DNA from 3 places in the Cytobacillus sp. FSL W7-1323 genome. Region 3 is predicted to be linked to each of the others. Evidence: riboswitches for the same ligand, from Rfam matches in the RefSeq annotation. Region 3 holds a riboswitch; each other region holds the start of a gene.
The links. Region 3 has a riboswitch for thiamine pyrophosphate ahead of MKX67_RS01850 (3-oxoacyl-ACP reductase). Riboswitches for the same ligand answer to the same signal wherever they lie in the genome.

Region 1 (11,074 bases), 2.0 Mb from region 3:
CTTCTTTTTTACGGAATGAAAGATTAGACTAAGTAGAAATATGGTAATTAGGATTTTTCATACATTTATACAACTTTATATTATCTCAATCATAATTTAAATTTTTTTTCTGCTGCAATGATTAAAAGCAAGTAAATGTGTAAACCATTTTACAATCAAACAATGCAGCATGGTTTGGTTTAATTCTGTAGATAGATCCCTATTTATTATATAACTTCATATATAGTGTAGCGTTTAGTAGTCCCTTACTAAAGTAAATTTGTCCCGAATTGCTAATAAAGTTAAGATATTAAAGCCAAAGGCATTTATTGCAAAATATGTAAAAAGAACTTTTTATTCTTCTAAACAATTGGGCTCGAAGAAAGGAGCGTATTTTTACCGAAGTAAGCAAGTGTGTTTCGGCATCTTGCCATTGATAATTTCTCACGATTAGAAATAGATTTGCAGGTTAGGAAAAGGAGAGTAAATAAATACATAGAGAACCCGGAAAAATCCCTATTAGAAAACAGCACTTTTCCGGGCATTTCTTTTTAAATTATCTGTAGCAAGGCTCTTTTTTTGATTAATGAATGGTAGCCTTTTGATGTGCTTGTTTTACCATCTCGATAAATAATTTCATCCAACGATTATCCTCTGTCAGTTCAGGGTGGAAGGAGGTAACAAGTAGATGATCTTGTTTGGCAGCTACAATTTGGTTATCATATGTAGCTAACACTTCCACATGCTCTGTTACTTCTGTAATAATGGGCGCTCTAATGAATACTGCTGGAACATTGTCTGTGAAGCCCTTTACTTGTAACATTGTTTCAAAACTGTCTTTTTGTCGACCGAAGGCATTTCGCTTTACACTTATATCCATTAACCGTAAATGCGCTTCACTACCATCGGCTAACTCATTAGCTAGTAATACTAAACCCGCACAAGTGCCAAAAATTGGTTTCTTTTCTGCTGAAAACTGCTGAATTGGTGCTTTGAATTCATAATAATCAATTAGTTTTCTTATTGCCGTACTTTCTCCACCAGGAATAATTAAAGCATCAAGTGATGATAGTTCACTTGCTTTTTTTACGGCTACAGCGGCTTGCCCGGCTGACTCGATTTGTTTTATGTGCTCAGAAACGGCTCCTTGCAAGGCGAGTACGCCAATTTTCAACATTACCAACCACGCTCCTGCATTCTTTCTTCTAAGGATAATTTAGAAATATCTAATCCTTTCATAGCAGCACCGAGTTCTTGCGAAAGCTTCCCGATTAAATCGTAGTCTTTATAATGCGTTGTTGCTTGCACAATGCTATGAGCAAACTTTTCTGGATTTTCAGATTTGAAAATACCCGATCCTACAAAGACACCGTCAGAACCAAGTTCCATCATAAGAGCAGCGTCTGCTGGTGTTGCAATCCCTCCAGCAGCAAAGTTTACTACTGGTAATTTGCCATTTTTCTTAATTTCACGAAGGATATCATATGGTGCACCTAAGAGTTTAGCTTCTGTCATGAGTTCATCATCATTCATTAAAGTGATTTTCCGAATTTGTGCTTGAACTTTTCTCATATGTCTTACTGCTTCAACAATATTACCTGTGCCCGGTTCACCTTTCGTTCTTAACATGGATGCACCTTCACCAATTCTTCTTGCTGCTTCACCTAAATCACGACATCCACACACAAATGGAACCGTAAACTCACTTTTTAAAATATGGTACTCTTCATCTGCAGGGGTTAATACTTCACTCTCATCTATGTAATCAACACCCATTGCTTCTAACACTCGTGCCTCAACAATATGTCCAATTCTAGCTTTGGCCATGACAGGAATAGACACTGCCTGCATCACTTCTTCTACAATTCTTGGATCGGCCATGCGAGCGACTCCTCCAGCTGCACGAATATCCGAAGGCACGCGCTCTAATGCCATAACAGCAACTGCGCCTGCTGCTTCAGCGACCTTTGCTTGTTCAGCATTGACGACATCCATAATGACACCGCCTTTTTGCATTTGTGCCATCCCGCGTTTTACTGTTTCTGTACCTACTAATTGACTCATTTTCATTCCTCCATTGCATTTTTCAGATTTGTTTATTAGTATAAAAAGGAACTGATATGATTGTAAGTATCAGTTTTTGATAATTTTATAGTATCAGTTAGAGGGGGCAGTTAGATGGATTACTTAGCTTGTGAGTTGTTAAGAGACAGTGATGTACCTTTATATGAGCAATTATATGACTATATTAAAGGCGAAATAACAGTGGGAAGATTACTAGAAGGAGATAAGCTTCCATCTAAACGAAAATTAGCCACCTTGTTAAAAATAAGTCAAAATACTATTCAAACAGCGTATGAACAGCTTGAAGCGGAAGGTTATATTGAAGTACAAGCGCGCAGAGGCTACTTTATATTACCATTAACAGACTTAGAATATATCGAAAGTAAAATGAAGAATGAAGGTTCAACAGTTGGTGTTTATCCTAAAGAACAAACCGCGATTTATGATTTTCACCCGAGCCAAATTGATACTGTTCACTTTCCATATGATAAATGGCGAAAGTATGTGAAACAACATATTGAACCGGTTCATCAGTCCTCATTACTGCTTGGTGAAAACCAAGGGGAACTTGATTTAAGGCAGGAAATTGCGCAGTACTTATATCATTCCCGTGGCGTAACTTGCAAGCCTGAACAAATAGTAATTGGCGCAGGTGTAGAAGTTCTTTTACAACAGCTGATTTTTCTATTTGATAAAAATACAGTCTATGGGGTGGAAGACCCAGGTTACCATTTAATGATGAAGATACTACATAATTACGGATATGAAGTGTATCCACTGTTAGTGGATAGACAAGGAGTCGACATTCACGCCATAAAAAAATCACCTATAGATATCCTGTATACGACACCTTCACACCATTTCCCTTATGGAACCGTTTTACCGATTCAACGAAGACAACAATTGTTGAATTGGGCAGCAGAGAAGGATGATCGCTACATTATTGAAGATGATTATGACAGCGAGTTTCGCTATAACGGAAAAACGATACCGTCTCTGCAAAGTATGGACAGAGGGGAAAAGGTTATTTATTTAGGCTCTTTTTCTAAATCTTTTATTCCATCATTGCGAATTAGTTATATGGTTTTGCCAAAACCCCTTGTTAAATCTTATAAAGAAAAATTATCTTTTTATCATTGCACGGTTTCGAGAATAGACCAAAATGCTTTAAGTGGATTTATGAAAGACGGGGAGTTTGAAAAGCATTTAAACCGGATGAAAAAAGTTTATAGAAGAAAGGTCGAAATAGTTCTAAACGTACTCAAGTCCTTTCCGCAATTAGAAGTTATGGGAGAAAGCTCTGGATTACATGTCGTATTGATTGTCAAGAACGGAATGAATGAAAGCGAACTCGTAGCACGCGCAAAAAGAGAGCGCTTGAAAATTTATCCATTATCTAATTACTCCATAATTAGAAGAGATGATAAAGAACCGCAAATTATATTAGGCTTTGCAGGTATTATTGAAGAGCAATTGGAACACAGCTTGAAAGCATTGTTCAAAGCGTGGGGGATGGATGAGATTGATTAGATAAATCTATCTTTGCTTGATTCAATAAAAAAATTAGAATTAAGTACTTTAAGATAATCAACAACGAACAAATTCTTATCATATAACTGAACTTGTTCGTTGTTAATTTTACTTAGAAAGGTTTTAGCGAGTAAAGTTAGGGCATAATCCGATGGCCAAATATATTAAGTGTACCCAATCGATAGGAGACGTAATAGGCGATTATTAATATGATAAGCATGATGATAAAAAATAGGTAATCAGTCGCTTTGATTTTCATTACAGTATAATAGGTTCGATCTTTTGACCCTGTAAAACCTTTTGATTCCATTGCAATTGCGACTCTTTCAGCCTTCCGAATGGCGCCAGCTAATAGGGGGATAAAATATTGTCTCGTATGTTCCACGCGATTTCTCCATCCTTTTGCACGACCAAGGCCCCGAACACGATGAGCTTTCTTTAACAAGTCTAATTCGTGCTTGCAGGTTGGAACAAAGCGATACCCTGCCAAAATACCATAAGTTAACTTAGGTGAAAGGCGAACTTGCTGCATTAAACTTAACATAAATTTTGTTGGATCAGTTGTAAAAGCAAAGAGTAAAGATAACCCTATAAAACACAATGACCTTAGTGCTAAACTCATACTAACTATAATGCTACCCATCCTAATATCAAAAGAAAAGAACGAAAAAAAAATAGGACCAGTTGCGTACTTATCATCCGTATACAGCATTGTCATCCAAGCTAACCCGAGCGCAAAAAAGGACATCGGTATAAAGTAAAACAACCATTTCTTTATGTTCAGTTTACTGAAGAAAAAGGTAAGTATCAGGATATAAATAAACATAATCGCTGGTGTAATAATATCAAAGGAAAAGCTCAACAAAATGGCAGGTAAGATAACCGTAATAGCTTTTATGGTTGGATTTAATGAGTGTATCATATCGTCATCTCTTCATTTATCAACCGTAAGCGGTAAGGTATCCTTAATCTGGCTCTTTCTAAAAGGTCAGTTTTTCGCCAAAGTGCTTTAGGTGTACCATCATAAACGATCTTTCCTTGTTGCATAACCAAGACATTATTACAGTATGAATCAACTAAATCCATGTCATGTGTAACGAAAACGATGGTGGCCCCTTTATCATTTAGGTGCATGACTTTACGCATAAATTGAGAGGTCGTATAGGCATCTTGTCCAAATGTTGGTTCATCGAATAGAAGTAAATCAGGTTTGGAATGTAACATCGTTGCTACACTTAGCCTTCTTTTTTGGCCACCACTTAAGGAAAATGGATTTTTCCACTTATCAGATAAGAGATCAAAATCGGTTAATAAATGATGAACCATTCTTTCTGTTTCTTCTGTAGAATAGCCACTTAGCTTGATACCAAAACACACTTCATCGTATACAGTTTGGTTAATAAATTGATGCTCAGGATTTTGAAATACATAGCCCATATTCTTATACAATTCGTTTTCATGCCAATTACTTAATGGAGTGTTTAAAAAATCAATTGAGCCTGATACGGGCTTAATTAATTTGGCTATTAACTGTAATAAAGTAGATTTACCAGCACCATTTTCGCCAACTATTGCGCAAAAGTCCCCTTTTTTGATTGAAAAGGAAAGTTCATTTAGGATTTGCTTATTTTTATAGTTAAATTGTATATCTTTAAGATTGACGATTACTTCTGTACTTTCTTTTTCACTTGATGGTCGACTAGGCATTTTCCTATTTTCATACCTTTTAGGAACTCTTATACGATTCTTCGTCAACTTATGTAAATGATTTTGAAAACCTTCCTTCGGCGTACTATCTAAAAGTATTTCTCCTTTTTTATTAAGCGCAACCAACCGATGAGCGTATGGTTCCCAGTCATCGATTTCGTGTTCAATTACAAGCAAACCAAATCTTTGTTGTTTTTGAATCTTAATAATTGTCTCGATAAACTCGAGGCTAGATATCGGATCTAAATTTGCTGTAGGTTCATCTAAAATTAAGTATTGAGGGTCCATTAAAAGGATAGAAGCTAGCGCAACCTTTTGTTTTTGTCCTCCTGAAAGATGGTGAATGTTATGTTTCATATATTGTGATAATCCTACAATATCTAGCACATGTTCTATTCTTTGTTTCATTTGGCATCTGGGAATAGACAAGTTTTCTAACACAAATGCTAATTCATCTTCTACACGAACCATGCAAAACTGACTTTCTGGATCTTGAAAGACAATGCCTATTTCTTGGTTTATTACTCCTTTAGGGTAGGAGGAGATATTTCTCCCTTTATATAAAAGGTCCCCTGAAGTAAAACCTTCAACCGCCTCAGGATATAGACCATTTAAACATAGTGTAAGTGTACTTTTGCCAGAACCACTTGCTCCAAGTAATAAAGTCACTTCCTCTGCATATAACTTACAGCTTACATTATTTACAGAAGGCTCATCGTGTTTATCAAAGGAAAATGAGAAAGAGTCTAATTCAAAAATTGGTTGATGATTTTCCATGCCTTGCTAGTACCTCCTTCCCAATAGGGTACCCATTTAAAACACCAGTTTTCGCTAGTTGATCTGCTAATATTTTTCCTAAATAACCAGCAATGATAGCTCCACTTAAGAGACGTATAACAAACATTGTCATAATAAGCCAGGATTCATAGGCATGAAAACCTGATACAAAGAAATGGTAAGGAAAACTAATAAATGCAGCGCTGACACCTGAAAAAACGAGAATACGAGGTTGATAATTTTTCCATTTTGTCAGAGCAAAAGCGATTTCCGCCCCTAATCCTTGCACCATCCCTGAAAGAATTAAAGTGGGTCCAGATGTTGAGCCGACAAGTACTTCGGTAATAGCAGCAATGGTTTCTGCTGTAAAAGCAACGCCTGGCTTTCTGATAATGTAAGCAGCTATTATGGATACAATAAACCATATGCCATAAATCAATTCATAACCAATGGGTCCAAACCCAAACGGGGTAAGGATGGCAACAAGAACTTTACCGACCCCAAAAAACCCTAAATAAATAAAGCCAAATACGACACCCAGGACTGACATGAGAACAATATCTTTCAGACGCCATGATTTTATCATGAGACTTTCACTTCTTTAGCTTTTCCAGTAGGGCTGTTAGCTGATAATGTGAATGTCATTGTCACATGAGATACATCTTGCTTGGTCTGATCGAAAACGTTCTGTAACAAGTTAAAAATATCATTCACCTTGCCATCAAGCCTTGTGGCATAATGGCTATGGCTAACGTTTACTTCAGTCTCCTTGGACCAATCAATTTGCTCATAAATTTTTTCCATATAATCTTCCCTCCCTAAGGGATAGAGGGCAAATTTACAACCTGCAAGCTGGTCTATTTCTTTTGTATCATCCTTGTTCAAGGCAATGTCAGATTCGTCCATGTATACATCTGCTGCTGAATCTCCTGGACAACCAATCGAAAAGGTACCACTCATAGCGATGTGTTCTCCTGTTTTAGCTGCGTGTAAAAAGATTGCCCTCACTACATCAAAAACATGAATTTGCTTACCACGGATACAAGTAGATACATCATCAGTTTCTGACCACACCTTTGACATGTTCACTTCTTTAAGGGCAAATAAGATGATGTCCACATACCTCTCACTCATTGGAGAAAGCGTAAACTGACAACCTACGATACTACTTGTTCCACATAATTGATTCATACAAAAATCTCCTTTTAACATTTTTTGAACAAAAAAAACTGCACCCCGATGGAATGCAGTTTGGCTATGCAGAAAAAAAAGAGAATACACTGACCAACTGCACTTCCCCACGCTAGTATTATCTAGATCGGGTTATAAGGGTCAGGCAATTGCCTTCTCAGCCATTAAATATAGCTCCCCTAGCGCATTCGATATATTTTATTTGTTCGTCTATCCTATCATAAGCAAAAAATCATTATCTGTAAACCAATACTTGTCAATTGATAATGTAGTAGAGATAAATACAATTTACTAATTGATACGTAAATGATGCAAAAGAGTAAGGAATACAGTTTAAATCGCAATATAGTAGAGGTGAATAAAATATTGATGTGAAGAATGTTGATATATTCGCATACTATTTAGAATGAAGAATAACCCGATTACTAATTTCAGTAATAATGGTTGTCATTTCTTCCGGAGATTCTTTCATCCCATTCATTAACCATTTTTCAATTACATAAATACATCCACTAATTACAAAGTAAATCATATATTTTGATTTATCTAGATTTATGACCTGCTGTTCTTCCTTTAAACTATTAATAATGATTGATTGTGCAGTATCAATCACTCTCGTTTGAAAAGCTTTGTTACCATGGTCACTAAATAAAACAAGAAAATCAGCACTACGTTTATAAACATAATCTAATAAATACTTTGTCATTGCAAAAGTTTCATTTGTCTCATTATGGTTGTACTGTTTTAAAGTGACCTGTAATTCTAACAAAATCTCATCTTCAATATGCTGGAGTAAATCAAATTGATCACGATAATGACTATAAAAAGTAGAACGATTGATATCTGCTTTTTGACATAATTCTTTAATGGTAATGGAGGAGATTACTTTTTCTCTTAATAATACCATTAAACTTTCCTTTAACACCATACGAGTATATTGTTTCCGACGATCCAATTTTTTGTTCATCATGCCAACCCTCACTTTTTTAGAGAAATCCAACAAAGTACGCTTAAATGTTGGATGTTAAACATTTTTTACACAACTGTTTGTTGTTTATCTAACACAGTGGTATGTATAATGTTACTGTAAAAGAATTTCAACATCAAGAAGTGGGGAAACCAATAATGATTGAGTTTATTATTCGTTATAAAAAATCTGTAACAATCATTTTCTTTTTGTTATCAGTGCTTTCTGCTATTGGATTTCTGTTTGTGAATGTTAATTATAATATGAAAGATTATATCCCAGCAGAAGCTGAATCTACCGTTGCTTTAGAAGTGATGGAAGAGGAGTTTACTAGTGGCATTCCAAATACAAGCGTAATGGTTGAGAATGTAACAATCCAAGAAGCGCTCGTTATCAAAGAGAAATTAAATAAGGTTCAAGGTGTAACTGATGTGATGTGGTTAGATGATGCGATGGACATAAGAACACCAATAGAAACCGGAGACCAAGGCACAATAGAAAATTACTACAAAAATAATCACGCTCTTTATTCTGTCACCATTGAGAGTGGCAAAGAGGTCGAAGCAACAGAAGATATATATCAAATAATTGGTGAGAAGGGATCACTTATTGGCGAAGCTGCAAATACAGCTACGCAGCAGAAAATGACAGGGCAAGAAACGTTACTCGCTGCAGGGATACTTATTCCCATTATTATCATTATACTAGTTCTCTCGACAAACTCTTGGGTTGAACCGCTCTTTTTCTTAACGGCTATCGGTGTATCGGTAATTATTAATTTAGGGAGTAATGTTTTTATAGGAGAAGTGTCCTTTGTGACACAATCAGTCGCACCAATTTTGCAGTTAGCTGTTTCCTTGGATTACGCTATCTTTTTATTACATAGTTTTCAAGATTATCGTAAACAAGGGCATGAGCCAAATCAAGCTATGAAACTAGCTATGAAAGAATCGTTTAGTGTCATTGCCTCGAGCGCATCTACAACTCTATTTGGATTTATTGCATTATTGTTTATGGATTTTGAGATTGGATCAGACCTAGGTTTAAACCTTGTTAAAGGAATAATTTTAAGTTTTATAAGTGTGATGGTATTCCTTCCAGCACTTACATTATTATTCCATCATTGGATTGAAAAAACACAGCACAAATCATTAATACCAAATTTTAAAGGTATTGGAAAAAAAACATTAAAGTTAAGGTTTCCGGTCTTGATTTTCGTCTTACTTCTCGTTATACCTAGCTTTTTAGCACAAAAAGAAACCTCATTTACTTATGGAATGGGGGATCAACCTGACAGTACTAGGTTAGGGCAAGACATCCAAAAAGTAGAAGAAATATTTGGCGAATCAACCGCTGTAGTATTATTGGTACCTAATAATGAAATAGGTAAAGAAAAAGAAATGATAGCATCTATTGAAGAGGTTGACCATGTCTCAAATGTAATTGGCTACACGAATATGGTTGGTTCGACTATTCCGCAAGAATATTTAGAGGAGGAAGCAAAGGAACAATTCTTATCCAATAATTACAGTCGAATCATCATTAATACTGATGCAGGAACAGAAGGAGATATTCCTTTTCAATTAGTAGAAGAGATAAGGGAAATAGGTACTAAGTATTTTGGTAATCAAGCGTTAACTTTAGGCGAAAGTGTTGCACTTTATGATATGAAATCAACGGTTACAGAAGATAATTCTTTAGTAAATACTTTAACCGTTATCGCGGTTGGATTCGTGTTACTTGTCACATTCAAATCATTATCATTACCGATTATCTTATTATTAACAATACAATCTTCTGTTTGGATTAATCTCGCCATACCCTATTTTACCGATACGTCATTAGTATTTATTGGTTATCTCATCGTTAGCACTGTACAGCTTGCAGCAACGGTCGATTATGCCATTTTATTAACAGAGACTTATAAGCATAATCGTGGAAAACTTTCTCCAAAACAAGCGATGAGAAAAACAATTGATGAGAAATTATTTTCCATTATCGTGTCTGCCTCCATTTTATCTAGTGTCGGATTTATATTATGGCTAACTTCTTCAAATCCAATCGTCGGTTCTATTGGATTATTATTAGGTAGAGGAGCATTGCTCGCGTTTTTACTCGTTATCCTTTTTCTACCTGCATTATTATTACTATGTGATAAATTGATTCAAAAAACATCTCTACAAATGGACTTTAGTAACAAGGAGGAAAAACATGAAGATCATTAAATGGATGCTTATCACTGCTTCCCTATTTTTCTTTCCTGTGATGAATATACATGCTGAATCACAAACAGTTAAAGGCGGAATGAGTAAAGGGAAAGTAGCAAACAAAAATGAAGTGATTTATGCTAACTTGCTAGCAGACGGTAACCTAACCGAATTATATGTTGTCAATTCGTTTGAACTGATAGAACCTGGTGTGATAGAAGATTTTGGGAATTACCAAAAGGTTAAAAATCTAACTGACACATCAAAAATTAGCAAAGAAAATGATCAGATCACATTACAAGCAAAAGAAGAAAATTACTATTATCAAGGAAACTTACCAAATAACTTTGAGTTACCTTGGCGTTTTACAATTAATTATTACCTTAATAATAAAAAGGTTGAACCAGAAAATTTAGCTGGTAAATCGGGCGATATAAAAATGGAAATTGCTGTAGAAGCGAATGAAGGTAAGCATTCTTCATTCTCTGAAAATTATATGCTGCAAATTAGCATACCGCTGAACACTGAAAAATTCAAGGATATAAAAGCCGAGAATGCCACTGTTGCACAATCCGGCAAAGATAAGCAGCTCACTTTTACCGTTATGCCGGAGCAGGAAGAAGTATTTACGATTGAGGCAGAAACAAATCAT
Region 2 (11,074 bases), 2.0 Mb from region 3:
TTTGCATAATATTTCATGCAAATCATTTCAATAAAAAGCTAGTAAAATCCTGTATTTATAGGGAAATTATAAATTTGTAAGAATAATAGAAAAGTTTCAGAAACTGTGTTGACAATACCAAAAATAGGGTTCATAATATTTTAAACAATCAATGTACTTTATTAAGGAAATGTTATATTGATTTTATGTATTAAAGTAATAAATTCTTAATATCGTATAAATTGCGAAGGAGTAGTTTAATCATCAAAGTATTTCGTTTACAATGGTGCATAATACCACAAGAAAAAGAGTAAAGATGTTTAACGGCACTTTAAATTGATCTTAGACAGGGAGTAGAGTAGAAATGAATGATTATCAGTTTGAAATCCAAAGACGTGCAACCAAAAAAGAAAAACCGGCATTTGATCAGTTGATTTTCGGTAGGAACTTTACAGATCATATGTTTGTAATGGACTATCATGCAGACAAGGGGTGGCATGATGGACGTATTGTCCCTTATGAGCCATTACAAATTGACCCGTCTGCAATGGTATTTCATTATGGCCAAAGTGTTTTCGAAGGATTAAAGGCATATTTATCTGAAGATCAGGAAGTGCTCATGTTCAGACCATATAAAAATATGGAGAGACTGAACAAATCGAACAACAGACTCTGTATTCCGCCAATTGACGAAGAACTTGCTGTTCAAGCATTAAGACAATTAATTGCAGTTGATCGTGATTGGGTTCCAAATGTAGAAGGAACATCGCTATATATTCGTCCATTTATTATTTCTACAGAACCTTATTTAGGCGTTGCTCCATCACATCAATACAAATTTATTATTATCATGTCACCAGTCGGTGCCTATTATAAAGAAGGAATTAACCCAGTGAAAATCGCTGTCCAAAGCGAATATGTTCGTGCAGTCAAAGGTGGAACGGGTAATGCCAAAACAGGAGGAAACTATGCTGCTAGCCTAAAAGCACAAGAAGTAGCAGAACAGGAAGGATATTCACAAGTACTTTGGTTAGATGGCAAGGAAAATAAATATGTTGAAGAAGTAGGAAGCATGAATATTTTCTTTAAAATTAACGGTGAAGTCGTTACACCTGAATTGAACGGAAGCATTTTAGAAGGCGTAACAAGAAACTCTGTTATTGAACTCATTAAAGACTGGGGTATTCCTTTATCTGAGCGTCGTATCTCAATCGATGAGATCTATGAAGCGCAAAAAAATGGCACGCTAGAAGAAGCATTCGGAACGGGTACTGCAGCGGTCATTTCACCAGTCGGAGAACTATTCTGGAATAACGAAAAACTTACCATTGGTGGCGGACAAACAGGTGAAATCGCCGGCAAACTTTACGAAACGCTAACAGGAATCCAAAAAGGAAAAGTAGAAGATAAATTTGGTTGGATCGTGAAAGTAGACGAAGAAAAAGCTGTTACGACAGCAATTTAATAGAAGAAAAAGAACCACTTGCCATTGATGGTAAGTGGTTTTTTAAAGGGTTAGACTAGAAATGTGGTTCTGTAAAATGGACAAAAACTGAAAAGAATAAAACCGAAGTGATGGATTTAGAAAATGGACTGACTGTATATATTATTATCGTTTGATTTTGCTACTTCAGCCCTACAATCACAAAAGGATTTTACGCTTTTTAACAAGCAAGGTTGTCCTTTCCGAGAGAAGTTAAATAAATTGGTATTTTTTTCATGCGGAAAATTCGTTATAATAGAGAAAAAAGAAAGGATGAAGTAATTTGCCAGACCTAAAACCGCTCAATCCCTCTTACCAACTCCGATTATTACGCGTGCTCCATCTTAGATCAAAATTGTCCCCTGAGAATGAACAATATCTCAAAATGTTAGAAAAAGGATATGAAGGAGAAAGTAAATGGCGAGATGATTTGCAACAACTTTCACCAAAATTCCCCATCCTCTATGATATATTGCTAGAAATAAATCATACATCCTTTCAAATTGATGCACTCTGTGTAACTCCCCACAAACTCATTGCTTTCGAAGTGAAAAATTATAGTGGTGATTTTATGATTCAGGAAACTAAATGGTATTCACCAACAAATAAGGAAATTAAAAATCCCCTCCTACAAATCGAAAGAAATGAAACCCTCCTACACCAATTCCTTACTAAGCACGAATTAAACATTGCATTTGATTATCTACTTGTTTTTGTTCATCCCGAGTTTATGTTATATGATCGTACAAAGAAACAAAATGTTATTCTTCCACCGCAAATTCCACGATTATTAAGAGAACTAAATCAAATAGACATTCAACACTCTCCATTTTATACAAAAATTGTTCATGCTTTTTTGAGTCATCATAAAGAAGAAAAGAATTACGCTAGAAAAATCGAATATTGTACGGAGGATTTGGTAAAAGGAGTGGTTTGTCGAGAGTGCGGTGGGCAGATGAAGCGAGCGAGTTTGCGCAAATTTCATTGCTCAAAATGTAGGAGGAACATTTCATCTTGTGATGCATTAAGTGAAGCAATCAATGACTTTATTATTCTTTTTCCATCAGAAAAAGTAACAAAGACGGCGATTTATGATTGGTGTGGTGGAGCAATAAGTAGTTCCGCAATACAACGATTCTTACAAGAGAAATATACACTTAATGGTGGTGGAAATTATTTTTATTATCATTAATGGGTTTTAAAACCGAAGAAACAGTTGAATTATTTAGTAATGAAGAGAAGTGACAGTATCTTATAGATTGAAATGTATTCTGATGGGGTCAATCTATTAGTAAGCAGTTATATGTTGAACAAAGGACTTTGTGCACAAAAAAAATCTATATAACATCACAATAAAAGTGGATAGTAAGTCACTCAGTAGGAGAATCAGAGATGAGCGCCTCGCAAAGGGGGTTAGCAAGTCACTCGGAAGGGGAATCAGAGATGAGCGCCCCGCAAAAGGGTTTAGCAAGTCACTCGGAAGGGGAATCAGAGATGAGCGCCCCGCAAAAGGGTTTAGCAAGTCACTCAGAAAGAAAACCAGAACTGAGCGCCCCGCAAAAGGGTTTAGCAAGTCACTCAAAAGGAGAATCAGAGATGAGCGCCCCGCAAAAGGGATTAGCAAGTCACTCGGAAGAAGAATCAGAGATGAGCGCCCCGCAAAAGGGGTTAGCAAGTCCCTCAGAAAGAAAACCAGAGATGAGCGCCTCGCAAAAGGGATTAGCAAGTCCCTCGGAAAGAAAACTAGAGATGAGCGCCTCGCAAAAGGGTTTAGCAAGTCACTCGGAAGGGGAATTAGAGATGAGCGCCCCGCAAAAGGGATTAGCGAGTCACTCAGAAAGAAAACCAGAAATGAGCGCCTCGCAAAAGGGATTAGCAAGTCCCTCAGAAAGAAAACCAGAAATGAGCGCCTCGCAAAATGGTTTAGCGAGTCCCTCAGAAAGAAAACCAGAGATGAGCGCCCCGCAAAAGGGTTTAGCAAGTCCCTCAAAAGGAGAATCAGAGATGAGTGCCCTGCAAAAAAGTTTAGCAATTCACTCAGAAAGAAAACCAGAGATGAACGCCTCGCAAAAGGGTTTAGCAAGTCCCTCAGAAAGAAAACCAGAGATAACCGCCTCACAAAAAGGGAGTTATTCAGCAATATATTTAGAACCAAACACAAATGAAAGCCGAGCAAGGGAGTGCCCGGCTTTCATAAATTCGTTTAGGATAATGCGAATTACTTAGATAGTAAAAGAAACATTCTAATGAACTATAACCATAATCATCACAAGCTTTATCCTATCCCACTAACAATCAATTCAGCAGCTTCTTCAGCTGTTTTCCCGTCAACATTGATTTTTAGATGATATGGTTGATAATGAGCTTGTCTTTCTTTGTAGAGATGATACATTTCGTCAGTAGAAAGACCATTCAATTTCGGTCTTGTATCTTTAATCAATGGGTATCGATCGAGCCAATTTTCCCATGAGAGCTCGATAAGGACAACGGTACTGTTTTGTAAACAAATTTCGCGGTTCTTACTGTTTAAAAAGGCGCCGCCGCCTAATGAAAGAATCTGTTTTTCTTCGGCAGATAGTTGTTCAATCAATTCGCTTTCAGCTTTTCGAAAAACTTCTTCACCATGATCAAGGAAAATTTTTGAAGTTGACATCCCAAACTGTTGTTCAATGCGTTCATCCGTGTCGATTAAACCCCACTGTAATTTCTTAGCTAATTCCGTTCCTATGGATGTCTTTCCGACCCCCATAAACCCAATAAGTACAATACTCTTATCTTCCATAGACTGTCCTCCCGAATGTTATATAAAATATCATATCATAACGTTTTATGTCGCAACATCGTTTCTATCCAATGTTTTTTATTTTCATTTCTATCATTTCATGTTATATTGACATCATATATTATAAGTTTTCACTGGGGGTGCCTTCACATAGAGGCTGAGATTGAATGCCGTTCAAAACCCTTTGAACCTGATCTGGTTTGTACCAGTGGAGGGAAGTGTGTCGATGTAGTCGTCCTCGCTTCCTTTTGGAAGTAGAGGATTTTTTTTATATATGAATAAATGCTAGGGGTGCCAAATACTTGGCTGAGATGAACCCTTTGAACCTGATCTAGTTAATACTAGCGTAGGGAAGCGAGTGACGTCATACATATCATGATGACCAAAGCCGCTTATTCAAAATAGCGGCTTTTTTATTTTTATCGAAAGGAGGAAAGGTCTATGAATAAAATCCAAAAAATGACGATGACGGCAACGATTGCAGCCATCACTACTGTGTCGAGTAGTCTCATTTTTATTCCGATTGGAATAGCGAAAATTTTTCCGATTCAGCACTTGGCGAATGTATTATCTGCTGTACTTCTTGGACCATGGTATGCCGTTAGTCAAGCGTTTCTTTCATCTACATTGAGAAATATGATGGGGACTGGAAGTGTTTTTGCCTACCCCGGGAGTATGATTGGCGCATTACTTGCAGGGTTCCTTTATCAAAAAACGAAAAAAATTGGCTTCTCAGCACTAGGTGAAGTCGTTGGAACAGGAATGATAGGGGCAGTAGCGACTTATCCGATTAGTACATTACTTTTAGGACAAGAAGCAACCCTTTTCGGATTCCTACCAGCATTTATGGTGAGCTCGTTTACTGGAGCAATTTTAGGATATGGTTTATTAAGAGTATTAATTAAGAATAAAGCTATTGGAGGTTACATCAATGAAAACAGCATTAACGATCGCAGGTTCTGATTCAGGAGGAGGAGCTGGGATTCAAGCAGATCTTAAAACTTTTTCCGCCAATGGTGTGTTTGGCATGTCCGTCATTACGGCGATTACCGCTCAAAATACAGTAGAGGTACGTTCGGTACAGGATATAGAAATCAATATTATAAAAGACCAAATAGAAGCTGTGTTTGATGATATCCAAGTTGATGCTGTCAAAATCGGGATGTTGTCATCTAGTGAGACTGTAAAAATCGTCGCAGACCGTTTAAATCATTATAGTCCAAAAGTGATTGTGTTAGATCCTGTTATGGTTTCAAAAGGTGGACATCATCTTTTAAAGGAACAAGCTATTGAAGCATTAAAAGCGAAAATGTTACCACTTGCGACTGTAATTACGCCAAACATTCCTGAAGCTGAAGTACTTTCGGGTATGACAATTCGCACGGTTGATGATATGGAGCAAGCTTGTAAAAAATTATATGAATTAGGGCCAAAAGCCGTCTTATTAAAAGGTGGACATTTAGAAGGAGAACCGAATGACTTATTATGGGATGGACAAAGTTTCAACTGGTTTAATGGTCGAAGAGTAGAGACAAAAAACACCCATGGTACAGGTTGTACTCTATCATCTGCCATTGCTGCTGGGTTAGCAAAAGGGGAAGAACTTATTGAGGCCATACAGTCTGCGAAAAATTATATTTCCATAGCGATTGAGCATAGCCTAGCACTCGGTCATGGGCATGGTCCGACAAATCATTTTTATGAGTTATACAACAAAGCAAAGATGGAGGAAAGATAATGGCGATTTCAAGTGAAGCAGTTGAGAGAGTCTTTCAGCAGTTACAAGAACATACCCCACTCATTCATCATTTAACAAATACAGTAACTATTAATGATTGTGCAAATGTGACCCTAGCAATGGGCGGTTCACCTGTTATGGCCACCCAACTCTTAGAAGTAGAAGAAATGGCTATGATGGCAGATGGGCTCGTAATTAATTTTGGTACTATTAATGATGCGATGTTTGCGGCAATGATTAAAGCTGGACAAACTGCCAATCAAAAAGGGGTCCCAGTAATATTTGATCCAGTTGGTGTTGGTGCAACCACTTATCGCACAAATAAGGCAAAAGAGCTAATTAGCACAATAAAAGTGTCCATTATTCGCGGCAATGCTTCTGAAGTTTCTGCTCTTATTGGTAAGAATACAAAAACGCGTGGTGTTGATGCAGGGGCTATTGAAATAGCACCTGAAGCACTTGCAAAGGAGGCAGCTGAAGTCCTAAACTGTCTCATTGTTATTAGTGGAAAAGAAGATGTCATTACAGATGGGAAGCAATTAGTTGTGATTGATAATGGAGATTATCTTTTGACGAAGGTAACAGGAACTGGCTGCATGACAGCTTCATTAGTAGCAACTGCTGCTGCTGTTTCAGAAAATTGGTTTGACGGGGCTGTTATTGGTATGGCTACTATGAGTCTAGCAGGGGAAATCGCAGCTAAGAGCTTACATGCCGGTGAAGGGTTAGGTTCATTTCGAGTGAAGCTAATGGATACGATTAGTACAATGAATGCAGCCATTTGGCTAGATGGAGTGAGGCAAAACTAATGGATTACCGTTTATATTTAGTCACAGATGATAAAATAGCAAACAATGAATTATATGATATTGTTCGAAGTGGTGTAAAAGGTGGTGTGACCATCGTTCAATTAAGAGAGAAGACAGCGGATGGTCAACTCTTTTATGAAAAGGCGAAAATATTACAATCTATATTAAAACCATTGGATATTCCACTGATTATTAATGATAGAGTAGACATCGCTTTAGCGGTAGGTGCAGCAGGTGTGCATGTTGGACAAGATGATCTGCCATGTGCCGTCGTTAGAAAGATTGTTCCTGATGATATGGTAGTTGGTATCTCTGTATCCAATGTGGAGGAAGCGAAACTTGCTCAAGAACAAGGAGCAAATTATGTTGGAATAGGTTCGGTGTTTCCGACAACTTCTAAATCAGATGCTGATTTATTAGCACCAGGTATGCTCGAGGAAATCATTGCAGCGATTGATATTCCTGCTGTCGCTATTGGTGGTATTCAACTAGAAAACATAAAAATGCTTAAAAATCGAGGGTTAGCAGGTGTTTCTGTTGTCTCAGCAATTAGTAAATCTAAAAATCCAGAAAAGTCAGCTCGAGATTTACTTCAATTATTCCTTTAGACCTAAAAAATATCATAAGTGTAGTTAAAGAGAACTTATTCCATTGACAAGATACTATTAATATACTAAAATTACTTTTGGTTCGAGATATTTCATTTTAGTGTATTTCGAATAAATTATTACGACATTCGGAGGTCTTCACATAATGGCAAAAGTTCTATTTGTAAACGCAAGTGATCGTCCAGTTGAAGCTGGAATTTCTGTAAAAATGTATCATGCATTTTTACAATCATATAAAGAATCAAATCCATCAGATGATATTACGGAATTGAATCTTTTTGAAGAAAACATGCCTTACTATGGTAATGATGCAATCAATGGTACTTTTAAAAAGAACCAAGGGTTGGAATTAACTGCTGCAGAAGAAAAGGGTGCGGCGCTAGTTGAGAAGTATTTAAATCAGTTCTTTGATGCTGATAAAATCGTTTTCGCATTCCCACTTTGGAATTCAACTGTACCAGCTCCATTGATCAGCTATGTTTCTTACTTAGCTCAAGCAGGTAAAATGTTTAAATATACTGCTGAAGGTCCAGTAGGATTTGCTGGCGACAAGAAAGTGATGCTTTTAAATGCTAGAGGTTCTGATTATTCACTAGAAGGTATGGCTGCTGGCGAAATGGCAGTTAACTTAGTAAAAACAATTATCAGCCTTTGGGGCATTACTTCTCCTTCAGAAGTAGTGATTGAAGGACATAACCAATACCCAGATCGTACACAAGATATTATTGAAGAAGGATTACAAAACGTAGCTAAAGCTGCTGCTCAATTCTAATTCGATACGAAAGCATCTCTATATTTTTGTAGAGGTGCTTTTTTTGTCTAAAGGACGTCCTAAAACTTGTATTTAGGAAATCACGGTCGCTCATTCTTTGTGTAAACCTTGAATAAACTTGACCAGTATCACACAACTCGATGATGTGTAAAGAGGTTAGGATTCAAAACAGGAAGACATTTTAAACAAGCTAGTAAGATAAAAACGTATACGCAGTTAAATATGTTTTTTAACTACAAGCATGAATGATTGCTGAGGAACTATTTGTCGAATCAGTACCCAATCTGTTACGAGCTTACTTGCTTATCTTAAAGTAGAACAAAACAGAGTGAGGAATGGCCTCACTCTGTTTGCTATTGTTTTTCAATTTTTGAAGGATTGTTTATTTTATAAGGTACTGTTTCTTCTACTTTATGCTCTTCATTGACATCGTCTTGGGCTTTTGGTAATTTCTTTTTGACGATTTTGCCATTAAAGGAAAGTTTGTCTCCGATAGCTAATTCTTGTTTTTTTAATGTTTTAGAGTGACTGCACCAAGCTAGTCCAATTGGTAAAGGGTCGTCTTGATGAATGACAACCTCATCGAGCACAATGACTTCATCATGGTCCTCAGTGAAATGGTTATAGCTTAGCGCAAATTGCTTCACAATTGCTGAAAAAGCGACCTTATCTTCAGGAAGTTGGATTTTTTTAGCTGCTTCTTTTTTCTTTGTTTTCGTTTTTGTAGCTGTGATTTTCGGCGGTGTTGGCGCTTGCTCTTTTGTTTTTTCATCGGCCTGTTTTTCTTCTATTTGTGCGGTGTTTGGTTGTCCAGCAGCATCAAAAGCTTCTTTACCAAAGTTGCCTGCTTGCATTTCTTTTAAATAAGCCGGATGAATGCAACTTAGTTTTCCATCTTGGAACTTGATTACAATGGTGTAATGATCATCTTCTTCACCGTATGCTTGATAGCCGACAATTTCTACTTTGCGTTGATGGGTTTTTTGTTTAAACCAAAACGTTTTCTTGGCAGGCAGCTTCCATTCTTTTAACTTAGTTTCGTATTCTTCTTTAGATTCAAACGGTTGAATCTCACCTTGAGGTGGGAGATAATTAGTTTGATTCGCATCCTCGATATGAGGTAATGTAATAGCCATGATTGGATCTCCTTTCCTTTTTCCATTATTAATTACTATAAAAAGGTTTAAGAATGGCGAAATAGAATATATTTAGTTAATATAACGCATATGAGCAAAAAAATGAACTATTTAAGGAGTGTTAAAAATTATGACGACCTATTCTAGTCGAAAAGAGATTCCCGTAGAAGAAACTTGGAATATCACTGATATTTATAGTGAGGAGTCTGAGTGGCAAAAGGATTATGAATCCATTCAGTCGTTAGCGCAGGAGTTAGCTGGGTTCGAGGGGGAAATAAGCGATGGGCAAAGTTTATTTCAATTTCTAAAGAAGCAGGAAGATTTATCTTATTTGTTTGGTAAAGTATATGCTTATGCGATGTTACAATCTGATGTTGATACAAGGGATAGTCGTGCTCAAAGTTTATTAGATCAATCGAAACAACTAAGTGTAAAAGTAAGTAGTGCAACTTCTTTCTTTATGCCGTTTTTACTTAGCTTAGATGAAGCGACATTAAAAGCTTATATTAAAGAAGAAGAAGGGCTGCAATATTTTGAAGAAGACTTACTCGAATCGTTTCGTTATAAAGCGCATGTGCTTTCAACTGAGCAAGAAAGTTTATTATCACAACTCGGTGAATCACTTTCTGCACCATCAAATACATATAATATGATTAATAATGCTGATATTGAGTTTGGTCTCGTAACAAATGATAATGGTGAAAAAGTAGAACTTACACGAGGAATGTATGCGAAATTAATTGAAAGTGATGATCGACAAAAGCGGAAAGAAGCGTATAAAGCGTATTATAAGCCTTATGTACAACTTAAAAATACAATCGGCTCGACTTTATCAGCAGCGATCAAGAATAATGTTACAACCACAAGAATAAGGCAGTATCCTTCTGCATTAGAAAAAGCATTATTTGGTGATAATGTTCCGAAAGAGGTTTATCATAATCTTATTCAGTCCACAAGAGACCATTTGCAAACGATGCACAAATATACAGCATTAAGAAAAGAGTTATTGCAGTTAGATGAATTAAGACAATACGATTTAAGTGCCCAGCTTGTGAAAGATGTCGATATGCAGATTCCATATGAAGAGGCATTTGCCACGATGTGTAAAGCGTTAGCGCCACTAGGGGAAGAGTATATTTCTACATTGCAATCGTTTAAAGAACATCGTTATATTGATGTAAGAGAAACGAAAGGAAAGCGCTCTGGTGCTTATAATATGGGGGTATATGGTGTACACCCTTATATACTTTTAAATCATCGTGATGATCTTGATAGTATGTTTACACTTGCGCATGAATGTGGCCACGGTGTTCATAGTAAATGGAGTGCCCAGCATCAGCCGCAAATTACGGCAGGCTACAGTATTTTTGTCGCTGAAGTTGCATCAACTGTAAATGAGGTACTTTTAATAAAATATTTACTTGATCACGAAACCAATGAAGACATTAAACGACATTTACTTAATCATTTTATTGATCAGTTTAAAGGCACATTCTTTACACAAGTCATGTTCAGTGAATTTGAATGGAAAACGCATCAATTAGCAGAAGAAGGTAAAACGTTAAATACAGAAGTGTTTAATGGTATTTATGAACAACTATTTAAAGATTATCACGGGGAAAGCCTTGTATTAGATGAAGAGGTAAAATATGGTTGGTCAAGAATTCCGCATTTTTATCGACCATTTTACGTATATAAATATGCGACAGGTTATGCTTCAGCCATTCAATTAGCAACGAAGATTTATAATGGCGATGAGGAAACATT
Region 3 (11,074 bases):
TCCCTGCAGCATTTACAGCGTTCCAAAAAGAAAGACAACCGAGAACAGCCTATGTCCAAGGTTCTGCACGTACATGGGGTGAAATTATTCACAATACAACAAACGAAGGTATTTTACTTAGAAACATTATCCTAGGAAAAAGACAATCAAATGACTTTGAATTTGTCGATCAATTCCATGGCTATAATAAAAATGCAAAACTAGTTGAAGCTTAAACCGTTCTCCACAAAGTCGTCATTAATGGTTTCATCTGGAGAAGAAAGGCTTAATCCTTTCTTCTCTCTTTTCATATATGTGTAAGCGATTGCAATCTCTAATTGATGGGGGAAACAAATGAACAAAATAAACGCAGCGGAAGTGATTAATAATAGTAAGTTTAATCGGTTTCATTTCGGCTTACTTGCCTGGAGCTTCCTTATTATTCTCTTTGATGGCTATGATTTAGTTGTTTATGGTACCGCCGTACCAGTTTTAATTGAAGAATGGGGGTTAAGTTCGGTCCAAGCTGGAGCCATGAGTAGTTATGGATTATTAGGGATGATGTTTGGTGCCATCTTTTTTGGTATTCTTGCTGATAAAATGGGAAGAAAAAATGTGATTGCACTTTCACTGATTCTTTTTAGCTTATTTACGTTCCTTTGTGGATTTGCCTCTTCACCTACAACCTTCTCTATTTATCGATTTATTGCCGGTTTAGGTTTAGGTGGAATTATGCCTAACGTTATTGCCTTATTGACAGATTACGCGCCAACGAAAATGAAAAGTATGGCTGTTTCCATTGTATTATGTGGATACTCTTTTGGTGGGATGCTTGCACCGATTCTAGGAATCTTCGTTATGCCTACACTCGGTTGGGAATCAATTTTCTGGTTTGCAGGTCTACCATTATTACTGTTGCCTGTCATATATAAATTTTTACCTGAATCTTCAGCCCATTTAATTAAGAAAAATAAGAAACAAGAACTATTATCTGTGCTACGTAAAGTAAACCCTGCACAAAAGATGGATGAAAAAACAGAGTTCTTCCTACAAGTCCAAGAGGAAAACAAAGTTCCTGTTGTCGGACTATTCAAAAACAATCGCGGTCTAAGTACCGTCATGTTCTGGATTGCGTTTTTCATGTGCTTATTAATGGTTTACGGCCTAAATACTTGGTTACCGAACTTAATGATTGAAGCGGGTTATGCCTTAAATTCAAGCCTAGCCTTCCTTATTACGCTTCAAGGTGGAGCCATTGTTGGGACACTCATTATTGGCTGGCTCTGTGATAAATACGGTTCAAAGAAAATGCTCGTGCCCTTATATGCACTTGGTGCAGTGAGCCTAACATTACTTGGATTTGGTGGTAGTGAATTATTCATTTACTTACTAGTTGCTATAGCTGGTGCTAGTACAATCGGTGCCCAAAACCTTGTACAAGCCTATGTCTCTCAATATTATCCTCCTAATATTCGATCCACAGCATTAGGAATGGCTTCAGGAATAGGGAGATTTGGAGGCATGCTCGGGCCACTTCTCGGCGGATTCTTATTAACGGCCGCTCTCCCTATTCATATGAACTTTATCGCATTTGCAATTCCAGGGTTGATTGCTGCCATTGCCTTAGCTCTCGTCCCAATTAAACGGGCCTATAAGCCTGAAGCTACTGTGGTAAAAGAGAATGAAACGATAAAAGTTGCTAATTAACGAGGATGTAAAGAAAAGAGCCATATATTTTGGCTCTTTTCTTTTGCCTACTTATCTTTGGAAAAAGTTTTCTAATTCCCTTATCACTTCATCAACTTCTTCTATAACGAACGCATGGCCTGCATCTAATTCTCTAAAAATGACATTAACGCCAGCTCTCTTTAAATCCTCTAGTAATGTAGTCGTCATTTCCCTTGTAGTTAAGACATCCTTATTTCCCCACAAAAGAAAAGTCTCTGCTTGAATATTGTTTATTTCTCCTGTTCCCTCAGCTGCATCATTATCAATATCAGTTATATTAAACACATTAGCTGCGTGTGCAACATCCATCATATTCCTTTGTTGTATTGCTGCTTTTATATATCCTTCAAACCGTTCTCCTAATGCCTGCCTGCCTTTAACAAACATCAACTGTTCTATCGCTTCGGTAAAAAAAGCAAACTCTTTCATCTTCTGTGCTTCTACTAACCTATTTAACATTGGATCTTTTTCTATTGCTTCTCTTGTTTGATAGCGCTTATTGTTTTCATCATAGGCTGGATATCCACCGGCTGGCATGGAGGCGAGCAAAACCATTTTTTCAACAAGGTTTGGATACATTGCTGCAAATTGCAACGCAATACCACCTCCATTTGACCAACCAATGATTGTTATTTTATTTAAAGAAAAATGATCACAAAATAATTTCAAATCATAAGCGAATGTCTTAAAATCCTCTATTGGCTGATTGTAAGTAGATCGGCCATAACCTCTTAAATCCGGGGCATAGACCGTATACTTTGAAGGTATTTTCTCCAAAAATACGTCCCAATGATTCGCTGAGGCATAATTGCCATGAACGAGAAGTAGAACCTTCTCTCCCCCATCCTTTTTCAGATAATCATACACTTCACCGTTACTTAACCTGCATTCCATTTAAACACCTCTACTTTCTCCTTTAAACCTCTCATACTATTCGATTAAAGCTATCTTTATTCCTTTTTATGTTAAAATATTACATAAACATTCTAATAAAAGGAGAGATTGTATGAACGTTGAACTCACACGTTTTAAGGTTAAAAAAGGAAAAACAAAAGCTGTAGACGAATGGTTACAATTCCTTAATCATCATATGAAAGAAGTACTCCTCACACTTGAAGAAGAAAAAATGTATATTGAAACGATTTTTCGCGAAGTACAAAACGAAAATGAATATCTTTACTGGTATTCTGTACAAGGTAGGGATGGGATTGAAGTGACTGAATCCACCCACTGGGTAGATAAAAAACATCTCCAATATTGGCAAGATTGTATAGATGAAACCTACAAACCAGTTAATTTAATTACCGAAGTCGTTATGATCCCAGAGAAAATCAGAGCAAATATGACTTAGCTTAAATAGGCTAAGCACTTTTCACCTTCCGTCCATATAAGAAGAACGAAATGAGTCCTAATACGGTATATAATATAACAGCATTCACCATACTACCTACCTCAAACCAATACGAAACCGGAATTATTATCGCAGCGGACGAAAAGATAAAGCCTATGATCATCTGCTTTTTTAAGCGCGCGCAAATCATACCTTGGATAATAAAAGCTAGCGGAAAAAGGACATAAATCCCTAATAATAAGATTTTGCTAAACGGAAAAAATGAACATATCCACGTAAATATAAAAATACATATAGAGGGAAATAAAACTCGAAAAAACATCTTCATGTCAGTGTTCATCCCCTTCTTTTTATAGACAATATTATAGCCTTCCACCAAAACCACAATAAAACAAGATAACCGAAAACACTATACAACGCCCATAGTGCACCATCAAAAAGCTCATGAAGGAAAAACTCCCCTTCATTCATTTCTTCACCGCGACCAATAGCATTGAATATAGAAATAAAAGGGATTGTTAGAACAAAAAAGATGACGAATAATGCTGTTTTTCTAATTTGTTTCCTCCATAACATTCTTAACGCCATCATAAATGAAATAAACAAAAAGAGATAATACAATAGCCAAAACCATAACGGTAAACTCACCATAAACATTCCCTCACCCCTCTTGAGTGTAATATTACACCAAAAGAAATTTATTGTAAATAATTTCTTTTTATGTCCTAAATTCACCACTTTTAATTAGGCGCATACACTAAACGATATAACACCTGCCCCAAAATCATGCATAATAAAGTGAGGAAAAGTCATGAGATTCAGCTTTTTATCCCCGGTTTATAATAGTGAACAATGGGTTCGCTCGATGCTTGATAGCATTCCTAAAGAATATGCCGATGAAATCATTGTTTGTGATGACGGATCAACCGATCAAACATTAGTGATGTTAAAAGAATATCAACAACAGTACCCTCAACTAAAAATCTTAGAAAATGGGGAAAATCGTGGCGCTAGCTATTCGTATAATCGTTGTATCGAAGCCGCAACTGGAGATTATATTGCCATTATTGATAGCGATGATATTTATTTACCAACCATTCGTGAAGTACTCGCTAAAATAGATGGTGAGTACGACATTTATTATTACAGCATGGTGACAAAGGATGGCCAGCTCTTTCAAGCAACGGAAGAAAATTATCGTGAATGGTGTGGGCAATTTAGGATCATTAAGAGAAGCTGTGTGGGAGAAGCGAGATTTTCTGAAAGACCGGATATGGCGGGGGACTGTGATTTTCATCAAGCGCTCTTAGACCAAAACCCTTCAGTGCACATAACAGGAATTATCGCTTACTGGTATAACTATCCACGAATAAATTCCGAATATTATTTATACTATTTTGGATTAAAGTAAGCCCATTGTGGGAAATGACAGAAAGGTGCGTTCCATACTTATGTTTAAAAATAAAACGCTATTAATTACAGGTGGAACCGGCTCGTTTGGGCATGTGGTGTTAGAACGTTTTTTGCATAGTGAAATAAAAGAAATACGCATCTTTTCTCGTGATGAAAAAAAACAAGATGACATGCAAAAACAGTATGCAGATGGAAGAATCTCTTATATCCTCGGCGATGTTCGGGATATGAGTACTTTATTACCAGCTGTGGACGGGGTTGATTACATTTTTCATGCAGCAGCCTTAAAACAAGTACCCTCATGTGAGTCACATCCGCTAGAGGCGGTGAAAACGAATATTCTTGGCACCGATCATGTATTAAGTGCAGGAATACAAGCAGGGGTAAAGAAAATTGTCTGCCTATCAACGGACAAAGCAGCCTATCCAATTAATGCAATGGGAATGTCTAAAGCTTTAATGGAAAAGACATTTATCGCTAAATCGAGACAAGCTAACGCTCGTGGTACCATTATATGTGGCACAAGATACGGAAATGTCATGGCATCAAGGGGGTCCATCATTCCGCTACTCATAGAACAAGTAAAGGAAGGAAAGCCGCTAACTGTTACGCATCCTTTAATGACCCGTTTTATGATGAGTTTAGATGAGGCTGTCGAACTCGTATTGTACGCTTTTGAGAATGCTTGTAATGGGGATATTATGGTACAAAAATCGCCTGCTGCCTATATTACAGATTTAGCACAAGCGATTAAAGAACTTTTTCACGTTAACCTTCCTTTAGAATTAATTGGCACACGGCCGGGAGAAAAGCTCTATGAAGTTTTACTAACAAAAGAAGAAGCAGCGAAAGCTATTGATCTTGAAGGCTTCTATCGCATTCCTCGAGATACCAGAATAGAAACTGATACAAACTCTGTAGAAGAATATCACTCCAATAATACTTATCGTCTCTCTGTAGCTGAACTAAAAGAAAAACTACAATCATTATCCTATGTTCAAAAAGAGCTAAAAAAATGGAAAAGGTTAAATTAATATATTTGACCGCTCCCTATTTTTCGTGAGTTGAGCACCTTCATTGACCAAGTTAATAATCGCCAACTCACTTACTATTCTTATATATACTGAATTTATAGGGATATCCTACCAACCCTCTAAAGGAAGGTTGTTGTTTGATGTAGTTTCTGATAAATTAGGATTCAACATGACTAGCATATTGAGGAGTTACATACATGGAAATACAAAAAAGTAGTACGATGATACAATCCTTGCAAATAGGCATTTCTATCATCGAATTAATCTATCAAAAAGATACCCTAATGAAATTCTCAACCATTCAAGAAGAAACCGGTATTACGAAAAGTAATTTATATAAATATTTAAATACACTTACGCAATTGAACATGCTCTATCGTGAAAAAGGGACAAACCTGTATTATCTTGGAAGCAAATTGATTCAATATGGTACAGCCGCCTTTGGTAGTCGTGATATTGCCGATGCAATCACTCCGTATATGCAGGAACTTTCTTCGCTTACTTCCTGCACCGTTTCGTTTTCATTATGGACAAACAACGGACCTATTACGACAAAGATTTGTCATTCGAATGAACCACTTCATATTGGTACACAACTAGGCGGAAGCTTACCACCAACATCTGCCGCAGGGAAGATTTTCTTAAGTTTCTTAAACCCAGTACTGACAAAAGATTGGCTAGGAGACGGGGAAGCGATCGATAACGCAGAATGGCAAATGATTCAACAATCGAAAATCTCCTTCGCTACCGAACCTTTAATTCCATCGATTTCTTCGGCTTCCGTCCCTTTGCTAGACTACCAGAATCAATTACTCGGTGCAGTGACAGTTGTTGGATTTAACGATAAGATGCCTAAGGAAGCATCGGATCCGATGAGCAAGCAACTGCGGAAGTTTCACCTACAAGCATCTTCTATGTTTGGCTATCGATATAAACAAGGAAAAATTGAACAATACTGATTGAACGTTCAATCGACCGTTTTAACATCTAGTAGAATAAAATACTAGTGAGAAAATTAAGTTATTATTTTAAAAATATCCTTTTCTGCGAATAAATTGGAGTTTAGCTTCGACTTAGTCTCACATTTGCTGATATAAGCTCTTTACTGATTTATCAACCTACAAAATAAGTCCATTTATTGAAAAAGGCCGCCATAAACAAAGATGACGACCTTTTTTATCTTAGTTCATCGTCAATCCATGATCAACGACTAGATTTTGTCCCGTAATCGCTCTAGCGCCTGGAGAGGCTAAGAAAACAACGGCTTCCGCTACGTCTTCTGGTTTTGTCACACGGCGGATAGCAGAGTTATCAGCCACAATCGCAAATACCTCAGGGGTAGTAACAGCACTTGCATCCGTTGTTTCTAATAATCCACCGGAAACCATATTCACATTAATATCATACTGTCCGAGCTCCTTGGCCATATTGCGTGTAAAGCCAATTAATGCCGCTTTGGCTGTTGTATATTCATGGTAGGCAATGACTGGGTTCTGGTAAAGATTCGTGCCAATACCAATCACACGGGCTTGCTGTGAATCCTTTAGAGCCGGAAGAGCAGATTGAACAACATTTAAGCTTGCTTTTATCGCGCCTTCAAACTGGGTTTGATAGCTAGCCCAAGATAATTCCTCTACTTTCGCCTGTGCCACAGGATCAAATTTAAATTGAACTAATGCATTATTTACAACGATATCCAAGCGACCAAAATGAGCAATTGTGTCTGCTACCATTGCTTTTACTGCTTGATGATCTCTTACATCAGCTTGGATAGCAAATGCACGATCTTGTCCGATTTTTTCAACTACTGCATCTGCTTTTTCTTTATTATTAAAATAATTAACGACTACTTTGTAGCCCTCCTTACCAAACTTTTCAGCAATTGCAGCTCCTAATCCACGACTTGCTCCTGTTACTAACACGACTTCTTCTCTCACGCTATTCCCTCTTTTCAATAGATGTAATTAAAAATGTTCAGGGAAACAAAACAAAAGGCTCCCCGAAAATGGAGAGCCTACCATACATATGCATATAGTTGGAAGATGCTCCCTACGATCGTCTTAACGAACAGGTTCTAAGGGTCAGGTTTTAACCTTCTCAACTCATTTTCTGAGTCCCCCTGCAACAATTTTTAATTATTTTTAGTTTAGCATACAAATAGTTTCCTAGCTATGAATCGAAGTTCATTTCGAAACTGACCATTTGCTTTATGTTTCTCACCATTGTTTTAAACGGGGATTCTTATCTAGAATCGATTCATATTGTTTCTCATTACCATAGAGGCTATTCGGGTCAAGCAGCTTATATCTCTCATATTTTTCTAATCGATCTTTTTCTTTTGCCCAGCCTAAATGCTTGACTCGTATTGTGGATAAACTGTGGGTAAGTTGGAAGATGTTTTCTGGAAATCTCCCACAATGCTGTGGTGTTTCTTTCCAGACAGGCTGAAAGGTTGATCTAACTCTTGCTAGAAATGGACGGTATAAGAAATGTGCTTGCCAGTATTCATCTTCACGATAATGGTCTTCATCCCACATATCATACAGTCTAAAACAGTACAGGTCGATAGTATCCTGTTTAACAAAGTCATCAATATAATCAATAAAACTCTCCTCAAACCATTCATCTGCGTCAAGATTTAATACCCAACCTAAAAAACCATTCGTTGCTTCTAACCACTGTTGTTTTCTTAGTTCCACTTCATTGGCAAACTGGGAGCTTGCATTCTTGACCAATTTAATTGGCATACCTTTTAGTTCTTGCAAGAAAATCGATATAGTCTGATCAGTACTAGCATCATCTATAATCACAGCTTCATCGATAAATGGCTTTACTTTCTTTAACATCGTTTGTAAATAACGACCTTCTTCATTCTTCACAATCATCGATAAGCGAATTTGATGGCTTTCTGCTTTTTCTGGATAAATAGGTAGTTCGCTATAAGCATACTGACATTTTTCTTTAAATGCGGGTATGCCTGTAAGGTCAGAAGAACGATAAATATGATAAGCTGGCAGATGTGTGTCTACATGTAGATCCAGTCCTAATGCCACAGCTCTCACACAAAAATGTCGATCTTCTCCCCAAAAACTGAGATTTTTAATTTTACTAAAATGAATACCTGCTAACAAAGCTTTCCTGCTAATTAGCGTGCACGCACCTAATCCTCCTACTTCATAAACACCTGGAGTTTGTAACTGTTGAATAAAAGCCTCGGTTTGAACGGCCTTTTCTTCGTCTGTTATGGCACCTTCATCCGCCTGTCTCCAGTGGGTATATTCATCTGTTAACCACACCTGCGGATAAGGAATTGTCCCCTCTTGCCAAGCCGTCCAAAATACCTCTGAAACAATTTCTTTTTTCGTGGAAATAAGTGTATGAAGGGTATTCGGGTGTAAAAGCAAATCAGAGTCAATTAAAAACAAATAATCAAATTCTTCAAATTTCGCCTGCTCAATAAGCATATCTTTGAAGCGAGCAACCTTCCAGATGAGAGCATCATTCCAGAAATGGGTAAAGTCGGTACGAATATAGATACTATCTTCTTTTGCGGATAAAATCGCAACATCTTTCTTCCATTTGGCAAAATGACGTAGTAGTCTACTTGATTCTTCATTCTGATTATCATCTATGAAAAGATAATGAATCTCCATTGTATCCGTTTTTAAATTGGCTAAGGATAGCAGAAACTCTTTTAAAATATCGGGTTCTTGATTAATTGGACTGCCAATGAGAATTTTTGTATTAACCATAAGCAACATTAACGTTTATTGACAAAACCGTTCACCTCTCTACACTATATTCTCACCATGAATTGCTTGTGTAGTGAAATCAGAAAAATTCTACCCAAAACAAAAAGCAGAGAGTCGTCAGAATCTCCCTGCTCTAATGATGGTGTATATAAGAAATAAGAACATTAATATCGCAATGACGAAGCCGATTTCTACTGCTGGTATATTCCATAGGAGAGATGATTGCCTGCCAAGGGCGGAACCGATAATTAAACCCACCATTATAATGCAAAATGCTAGCAACACGATACTAAATGCTAGCCGGTTGCTGATACGATCAATTCTCGTTAGAAATTTTTCACTGTTTGGCAAATTCAGTTCGAGCGGGATTTTTCCCTTTTTGATAAGGGCAATCAAATCTTTCAAATTATACGGCGCTTCCTTTAGAATATCAAAATACTCCCCGATATGAGCTAGCGAATCTTTCGCCAAATGATCAGGTCGATATTTATTAATAATTAATCGTCTACCAAAAGGCTCAGCAATTTTTAATATGCTTATATTAGGGTCAAGTTTTTCAACAATACCTTCCATTGTTAACAATGTTTTTCCCACTAATGTTAAGTTTGTTGGGATATGTATATGATGTTGATTGGCAACGGAAAACAAATCATTAACTGCCTCGCCAATTGATATTTCACTAAACGGAATATCATAATATCTCTCTCTTAGTAAATCAACATCAATTTTTAAAAGTTCAACATCGACATCATCTTGGACAATACCCATTTTAGTGATGGCTTTAATGACTCCATCGGTACTTTGCCGCAACATGGCAATAATTAATGATGCTAAATTTTCTTTCATATCCTCAGTTAAACGTCCAACCATACCAAAATCCATGAAAACAATTACATTTCCTGGTAATACACAAATGTTACCTGGATGAGGATCTGCATGGAATACACCTTCCTCTAATATTTGCTGGAGGATGCCTTCAACGATTCTTTCGGCGATCAGTTGTTTATTAAACCCTTGTTCCGCCAAACTTTTATTTTCAAGGATGCCGCACCCTTCAATATATTCCATAGTTAACACTTTTTTCGTCGTATATTTCCAGTATGTTTTTGGGATTTTATAATGATTATTGTCTTCAAATTGATTGGCAATTTTATCTGCATTACGACCTTCAAGTAAATAATTCAACTCATTTAACAATGCTTTAGAAAATTCTTTCATCATTTCCACTAACTGATATTGCGATGCCCAATGTAGCCGTTTTTCTGCGATTTTAGCAATTTCTATCAAAATTTCTAAATCTGTTCTCATGGTCTTCTCAATATCAGGCCGTTGTACCTTAACAGCTACTTTTTCACCAGAATGGAGGACACCATAATGGACTTGACCGATAGATGCCGATCCTAATGGCTCCTCTTGAAATTCTGTAAAGAGGTCATGTAGTTCTTCCCCTAGTTCGGTTTCAACAATTTTTTTTACCTCTGCAAATGAAAATGACGGGGCATGTTCCTGCAATTTTTCCAATTCCCTAATAATTGATTCCGGAAAAATATCTGACCTTGTACTCGCAATCTGACCAACTTTAATAAACGTCGGTCCAAGCTCTTCTAAAAACAGACGAACACGTTCACCTGTCGTCTTTTCATGAATTTCCTCTTGCTTTCGCATGAACATACGTTTAGGTAGGGACAATACTTCATGCAAGCCTAATTCTTTTAAGAGATAACCAAAACCGTAATGAGAGAAGGCTACGGCAATTTCACGATAGCGATGAATATGACTCATCTTTGGTTTGAAAATGGCAAAAACCTCCCTTAATT

Region 1: another riboswitch for thiamine pyrophosphate. It lies ahead of MKX67_RS11880 (YkoF family thiamine/hydroxymethylpyrimidine-binding protein); the one in region 3 lies ahead of MKX67_RS01850 (3-oxoacyl-ACP reductase).
Region 2: another riboswitch for thiamine pyrophosphate. It lies ahead of thiW (energy coupling factor transporter S component ThiW); the one in region 3 lies ahead of MKX67_RS01850 (3-oxoacyl-ACP reductase).

What each region holds. Positions count from the first base shown of each region.
Region 1 covers NZ_CP151998.1:2,316,097-2,327,170, reverse strand. The annotation lists gene pdxT (pyridoxal 5'-phosphate synthase glutaminase subunit PdxT) at 563-1,153, opposite strand; gene pdxS (pyridoxal 5'-phosphate synthase lyase subunit PdxS) at 1,156-2,043, opposite strand; gene MKX67_RS11900 (PLP-dependent aminotransferase family protein) at 2,158-3,573, shown strand; gene MKX67_RS11895 (energy-coupling factor transporter transmembrane component T) at 3,710-4,495, opposite strand; gene MKX67_RS11890 (energy-coupling factor transporter ATPase) at 4,492-6,057, opposite strand; gene MKX67_RS11885 (ECF transporter S component) at 6,032-6,643, opposite strand; gene MKX67_RS11880 (YkoF family thiamine/hydroxymethylpyrimidine-binding protein) at 6,640-7,248, opposite strand; TPP riboswitch at 7,336-7,439, opposite strand; gene MKX67_RS11875 (TetR/AcrR family transcriptional regulator) at 7,646-8,215, opposite strand; gene MKX67_RS11870 (MMPL family transporter) at 8,374-10,440, shown strand; gene MKX67_RS11865 (YhgE/Pip domain-containing protein) at 10,427-11,074, shown strand, end outside.
Region 2 covers NZ_CP151998.1:2,387,101-2,398,174, reverse strand. The annotation lists gene MKX67_RS12270 (branched-chain amino acid aminotransferase) at 344-1,444, shown strand; gene MKX67_RS12265 (nuclease-related domain-containing protein) at 1,746-2,654, shown strand; gene MKX67_RS12260 (hypothetical protein) at 2,855-3,688, shown strand; gene MKX67_RS12255 (shikimate kinase) at 3,738-4,244, opposite strand; TPP riboswitch at 4,371-4,478, shown strand; TPP riboswitch at 4,522-4,614, shown strand; gene thiW (energy coupling factor transporter S component ThiW) at 4,686-5,207, shown strand; gene thiD (bifunctional hydroxymethylpyrimidine kinase/phosphomethylpyrimidine kinase) at 5,176-5,982, shown strand; gene thiM (hydroxyethylthiazole kinase) at 5,982-6,791, shown strand; gene thiE (thiamine phosphate synthase) at 6,791-7,399, shown strand; gene MKX67_RS12230 (FMN-dependent NADH-azoreductase) at 7,545-8,171, shown strand; gene MKX67_RS12225 (hypothetical protein) at 8,525-9,307, opposite strand; gene pepF (oligoendopeptidase F) at 9,438-11,074, shown strand, end outside.
Region 3 covers NZ_CP151998.1:340,865-351,938, reverse strand. The annotation lists gene MKX67_RS01890 (FAD-dependent monooxygenase) at 1-215, shown strand, start outside; gene MKX67_RS01885 (aromatic acid/H+ symport family MFS transporter) at 334-1,686, shown strand; gene MKX67_RS01880 (alpha/beta hydrolase) at 1,738-2,601, opposite strand; gene MKX67_RS01875 (DUF6176 family protein) at 2,714-3,058, shown strand; gene MKX67_RS01870 (hypothetical protein) at 3,395-3,715, opposite strand; gene MKX67_RS01865 (glycosyltransferase family 2 protein) at 3,870-4,469, shown strand; gene MKX67_RS01860 (polysaccharide biosynthesis protein) at 4,510-5,505, shown strand; gene MKX67_RS01855 (IclR family transcriptional regulator) at 5,703-6,464, shown strand; gene MKX67_RS01850 (3-oxoacyl-ACP reductase) at 6,687-7,442, opposite strand; TPP riboswitch at 7,535-7,636, opposite strand; gene MKX67_RS01845 (glycosyltransferase) at 7,722-9,257, opposite strand; gene MKX67_RS01840 (AarF/ABC1/UbiB kinase family protein) at 9,375-11,039, opposite strand; gene MKX67_RS01835 (polyhydroxyalkanoate synthesis regulator) at 11,069-11,074, opposite strand, start outside.